2 regions of the Trichococcus sp. ES5 genome follow, and region 2 is predicted to be linked to the other one. Evidence: riboswitches for the same ligand, from Rfam matches in the RefSeq annotation. Region 2 holds a riboswitch; the other holds the start of a gene.

Region 1 (3,128 bases), on a different contig from region 2:
AGCCAGATTCCAATTTTTGTATTTCACATCATAGGCTTCCGGATCGGCCAGCGTCACAAGATGCCCCAAGGCCCAAGTGACGATATAGTCTTTCCCTTCCAGGTACCCTTGACCCTGTTTCTCGCACTGCAGCACGCGGGCGATATCGCGCGCCACCGATGGTTTTTCAGCTAATACTAGACTCTTTCCCATAGTTTATATTTGCTCCCTTATCTCTCGATTATCGTGTCCTACTATATCACAAATGGCGCCAAAACAGAAAAAACTATAGCGGATACCCATGCTGGGAGTCCATTACAGTCTTCTTAATTTCTATGTTTTTTTCTTTTGCGCCAGCAGTAAGGGCGCCAAAATCGGCTCCAGTATCAGATAGAAACTGGCATTCCCCAGGCCGTGCATGAGATCGAAAGGAATCCCGGCGATGTAATAAGCCCAAAAACTGTTGATACCCATCAACTTCACCGAAATGACGGAGATGACGAATCCGTAAAGCAGTCCCCCGAAAAAGGCGAACAGCGCAAAAACAATTCTGAGGCCCCTCTTTTGGCTCGTGCTGTAGAACGGCTTCATGACCAATCCAGTTACCACGATCAGAACGCCGAAACTGGCGATCTGCGCAATCGTCCACGGCCCCATCCCCAGCAGAAAGTTGGTCAAAACAATCGACAGGATGGCCACAATGAAGCCGTCCGTCATGCCCAGCGTCAGCGTCAGGATGATCAGCACAGACGTCACCGGTTGGACATTCGGGATGAACTGGAACATCATCCTCCCAACATAGCACAAAGCCGTCAAAATCGACAGCAACGCCAGTCGTCTCACACCGAAGTTCACAGTCTTCTTTACATTTCTGTCAGGTTCCACACGATTACGTCTCCTTCTTGGAGCGCCACATCAGCTGCTCCGACCATCGAAGGCTCACCGTTCACATCAAACAACCAATATTTCGCTTTCGTATCGGCAGTCTGTTCGACTTGTGTTTGTCCATCGATGGCTGTGATGAATCCGTCCGCTTCTTCGATTGTGTAGTTTTCTTTCATGACAGCCAACAAATTGGCGCCTGCTTCAACCTCAATCGTTTTTTCAGAACCCGCGATGACAGTACCGCCATCCGTCAAAGAAATCGATACGCTGACTGTTTCTGCAACTTCGGAGCTGATTGCAACCGATGAAGATTCCGCGACTGAAGCCGAATCTACCGTGTCCGCAGGAGCGCACCCGAATAATACCAAACTCAATGATAAGGCCAACAATAATTTTTTCATTTTCCCACTCCTAATCTGTATTCGACAGGGGTTGCATCGCCAACGGCCGGAATCATGCAAAAAAATCCTATACGCCATCGCATAGACTAGTAACGGGACCGTTTTACCTCGAAACGGTTCGCTTGCAAAAAATAGCAGCTTGGAATGAAGACCTGACTTAGACGTTCCGGGACGTCATCACAGTGGCGGGACCGCGTTGGATTTTCACCAAACTTCCAAATTCCAAGTGTCTTTGAATGGTTTTCCTATCCCTTTCATTTTACCCAAAGCAGAAAAAAATACAAGACCAGTTGCGCTTTTCGGTGCGCCCTGGTCCTGCAATTGATAAGAAGTCTGTCAAGTCAATCTTTGGTTCCCGGTTACGCCTGCAAGCTTCCGCCGTTGGTTGCGATGACTAAATCGGTGCAGACCCAAGCGGGGAGGCGAAACCGTTACCACTACAGCGCTGAATTCTGCTATGATAAGCATGAGAAGCTGCAGTCATTTTTATAAACCTTATTGTTTGGACGTTTTGAAGCAAGGAGGAATACTCAGATGGATGAACACAAACATACGCAGCACGCGCACACAGACCACACTCTGGAAGCCCCAAAGACCAGCGATCCGCACGCCGGGCACGACCATTCCGGTCATCATATGCCCCCACCCGAACCGAAACAGACTGCTTCCAATGGTCACGAACAACATGAAAAGCACATGGCACACGGTTCGACTGGGCATGCCGACCACCACGAGCAGATGGTGGCCGATTACCGGAAACGTTTTTGGATCGTCTTGCTGCTGACCATTCCCGTCACCGTGCTATCCCCCATGATCATGATGCTCTTCGGTTACCATTTCGAATTTCCGGGAGCAAATTTTGTCGTCTTTGGGTTATCCACCGTCATTTTCTTCTACGGCGGCAAACCGTTTCTGGAGGGCGCTTGGGAGGAATGGAAGAACCGGTCGCTCGGTATGATGATGCTGATTTCCTTGGCGATCGTTTCGGCCTATATCTACAGCAGCTTCACGGCCTTCTTCATAGAAGGATCGGACTTTTATTTCGAACTGGCAACCTTGATCCTGATTATGTTGCTGGGTCACTGGATCGAGATGAAATCCCAGATGGGGGCATCCAAAGCGCTGGAAGAACTCATCAAACTGATGCCTAAAGTTGCCCATCGTTTGGATGCGGCCGGCAATATTGAAGAAGTGTCGATCGAAGCCCTTGTTCCGGGTGAGCGCATTCTCGTCAAGCCCGGTGAAAAGATCCCTTTGGACGGAAAAATCTACTAAGGCCTCTCAACGGTTGATGAATCGATGCTGACGGGCGAATCTGTGCCTGTCGAAAAAAATCCGGGCATGCAGGCCATCGGCGGCTCCATCAACGGGTCAGGCGTCCTCAAACTGACCGTGGAAAAAGTCGGGAATGAAACCTACTTGGCCCAAGTGATCAATATGGTCCAGGCGGCCCAGCAACAAAAATCCAAGTCGCAGGGATTGGCCGACAAAGCGGCCGGTTGGCTGTTCTATATCGCCGTCACAGCCGGACTCCTGACTTTCCTTTATTGGATTTTTGCAGTGAACTTGGCCTTCGCTTTGGAGCGGATGGTGACGGTACTCGTCATCGCTTGTCCCCATGCACTCGGACTGGCTGTCCCTTTGGTGAATGCGGTGTCCACTTCAATCGCAGCTCGAAATGGCTTGCTGATCCGCAACCGGACGCAATTCGAAGAGGCGCGCAAAGTGGATCGGATCGTCTTCGACAAGACCGGGACCCTGACGGAAGGCAACTTCGGCGTAACCGACATCCTTCCCGCTGCCGGGGTCTCCGAGAAGGAATTACTGACGCTGGCCTATTCTGCCGAAAGCCAATCTGAACAC
Region 2 (3,128 bases):
TCATTAAGTTTTGAGCAAAATTGGGTGAATAGATTTGTTCTTTTTCCATCACATTCGCAACCAACCCAATTACTTCTGCTTCCGCAGCCATCATTTGCAACGCATTGTAGTAGCGCCGATGCTGCACAAACTCACCCGGTGTATCAATAATCTGGGGATAGTACTCAACGGCTTGCGTTTTTTGGTAGCGCAATTCTTCTCCAACGATGCGTTGGCAGAGTGTTGTCTTCCCACTGCCGATGGACCCAATCAACATGATTTTCTTCATTTGATTCCTCATCCTTCTAGGTCCGTGTAATCGCAGGAACACTGAAGCTCATCTGTGTTTTCAGTGCCGTAGTTGAAGCGTTCATTGCCATTTCCACCGCAGCCACGTCACCCAAGATAAAGACTGAACCACTGAAACGATCAACAAAGCCGATGGTCACCGGCGCTGCTTTCTTGGCATGATCGACTGCAATAATCGCCACTTCACTTGGGGTAATGGTCATGATGCCAACGGCTTGATAATGCTCATCGTGCAACCCTAACTTTTCAAAAATCCGTCGATCCGGATGCGCAATGATATGCGCCAAAGTAACTTGCTTCCCTGGTACGGACTCAAATATTTTACGATCCTTTTGTATCATTTCTTCGCCCCTCATTTCTTTGAATGAAAGCGCAACACACACGTTCATAGTAATTGGGAATGAAATTTCTGTCAAGAGACGGAACTTTATTTCTTCATCGAAGAAAGGATCAAAGGTCGTAAAATAGGTTCCAAAATAAGGTAAAAGACTGCATTTCCAAACGCATGCATCAAGTCAAAAGGTACGCCCATCAAGTAGTAGGACCAAAAATTGGTCATGCCAAACATTTTGGAAGAGAAGATGGAAATAACAAATCCATATAGAAGACCTGCCAAAAAGGCAAAAATAACCATGAGCCATTTTGTCTCCATTTTTCTATATAAAGGTCTAAGAAACACCCCGGTGAACCCGATTATTACCATGTAGCTAATCATTTGATAAAAAATCCACGGTCCCATTCCAAGCACCAAATTCGACAAGATGAGTGAGAGTGCTGTCACAATCAGCCCGTCCCTCGTGCCAAACGTCAGCGTAATGATTAGCAATACGGCCGTCATGGGCTGTACATTCGGCAAGAACTGGAAAACAATTCGACCTACATAGCACAGAGCTACTAAAATCGAGAGCACCGCAATTCGTTTCACTGAAAAATTCGACTGTTTTTTTAGGATAGTGGTTCGAGTTTCCATTCCACAACATCTCCCTCTTGGAGTTCAGTGTCATTTGCACCTGCCGGAGCCATTTCGCCGTTTAAGTCAAATAGCCAGTACTTACTTGCTTCTACATCTTGTTCATGACCGTTGATGGATTCAATAAACGTATCTTTCTCTACAATTTCATAATTTTCTTTCATTACATCTAATAAGATTGCTCCTGGTTCTACTTCCACTTCTTTGGTGCCGCCTTCTATTTCTTCGCCGTCTACACTCACATGAATCGTTACCGCTACGGTTTCTTCAGCCACGCTGGAGGATACCGCGCTGCTCGTTTCCGTTACTTGTGTATCACTGTCTGAAACGCCACAACCTGTTAAAATAAACCCTGCTGCCAATAATGCCAAATACTTTTTCATAAATACCACTCCTAATTTTTATTGGCTAAAAACGAGGACTGGTTGACCGACGCTGGTCCTTCCTTCCACCTTGAAGATCAGTCCTTGCCCTTAGCTGTGACGGATAGAACCCCTACTCATTTTTGCTAAAATGAATATGGAAGCTGTTTTTTGAGTACAAAAAAAGCCTATGCACCATTACATAGACTTCAAACGACACTGTTTTACCTCGAAACAGCAACGCATGCATATTAGCAAACGAAAATAAAGATCTGACTCCATATGTTTCCATATGATTACAGTGGCGGGACCGTGTTGGGATTGAACCAAACTTCCATATTCTCGTTGTCTTTGAATGGTACTTCTATCCCCTTCATTGTAGTCCATCAAAATGGAATTGGCAAGGGGGAAAGTTGTACTAATCTTCTTTTAGAGACAAGACGCCATCTTTCATGACGTAGACTTTATCGCAGTAATCAATCAAGCGCTCGTCATGGGTTACCATAATCGTCGCTTTATTTTTTTCCTTTGTTTCGCGGGCAAGAATTTCGACTACTTCAAATGCTTTCGTTGTATCCAAACTTGCGGTCGGCTCATCCGCTAAAATAACGGATGGATCATGATAAAGGGCACGAGCAATCGCAACCCGTTGGCGTTCACCACCGGACAAATCACTTGGATATTTGTTGCGCAGCTTCGTAATGCCTAGCCCTTCGAATAAGTCTTCTGCCTTCTCTTTATCAAACTTCGAGCGTTCTACTTTATTAACCAAACGCATTTGGTCTTCTACTTTCAGAAAAGGAACCAAGTTTGATGCTTGAAGAATAAAGCCGATTTCTTCAAAACGCATTTTATTGCGTTCTTTTTGATCTACTTCACTGAACTTCTGCTCACGAATCAAGACACGCCCTTCTGTCGGGGTTTGCAACCCTCCGATAATGGTTAGGAAGGTACTCTTACCGGAACCACTTGGACCAATAATCGCCACGAATTCGCCGCTCTCTACTGAGAAGTCGGTCTTTTTCAAAGCTTCTACTTCTTTATTTCCATCATTAAATGATTTCGTAACACCTTGCAATTCAATTAGTTTCATCTTCTTGTCCTCCTATCCAATTGCTTCTAGCGGATCAATTTTCGCAACGGTACGAACGGAGAAGAATGCTCCCAGTACAGCGAAAAGAATCAGCAAGCCAGTAATTCCACCCAGGAACAGTGGATTCGTGCGGTATGGTACAGAAGCTGGAAGAACAAGCGATGTTCCTACTGTCAACAACAATCCAATTCCAACTCCAATTGCTGCAAGCAGAAATGTCTGCGCGACAACAGATTTCGCAATATAGAAGGTAGAAATTCCTTGTGCCTTCATGACCCCAAACATGCTTGATCCTGAATAATTCATAGTTTTCCTAAATATTCACTAAAAGCGTATTGTGGCGCTATTATTCTATCTGTATCCCTGCACCCTTTGGGTGTACAAAAAGAACCCCAATCTGCTATGGTTAAAGCGT

Evidence for each region. Region 2 has a riboswitch for cobalamin ahead of TES5_RS12985 (DUF4430 domain-containing protein). Riboswitches for the same ligand answer to the same signal wherever they lie in the genome.
Region 1: it holds a riboswitch for cobalamin, as region 2 does, so the genes downstream of both, TES5_RS09590 (DUF4430 domain-containing protein) here and TES5_RS12985 (DUF4430 domain-containing protein) in region 2, are expected to answer to the same signal.

The regions. Positions count from the first base shown of each region.
Region 1 is NZ_FJND01000011.1:73,784-76,911, forward strand. Features, by position in the region: gene TES5_RS09580 (DNA topoisomerase III) at 1-192, opposite strand, end outside; gene TES5_RS09585 (ECF transporter S component) at 313-864, opposite strand; gene TES5_RS09590 (DUF4430 domain-containing protein) at 843-1,265, opposite strand; adenosylcobalamin (AdoCbl) riboswitch at 1,353-1,509, opposite strand; partial or broken gene TES5_RS09595 (heavy metal translocating P-type ATPase) at 2,409-3,128, shown strand, end outside.
Region 2 is NZ_FJND01000023.1:3,199-6,326, reverse strand. Features, by position in the region: gene TES5_RS13000 (EutP/PduV family microcompartment system protein) at 1-268, opposite strand, end outside; gene TES5_RS12995 (BMC domain-containing protein) at 285-629, opposite strand; gene TES5_RS12990 (ECF transporter S component) at 716-1,258, opposite strand; gene TES5_RS12985 (DUF4430 domain-containing protein) at 1,234-1,641, opposite strand; adenosylcobalamin (AdoCbl) riboswitch at 1,830-1,983, opposite strand; gene TES5_RS12980 (ABC transporter ATP-binding protein) at 2,039-2,713, opposite strand; partial or broken gene TES5_RS12975 (FtsX-like permease family protein) at 2,726-3,004, opposite strand.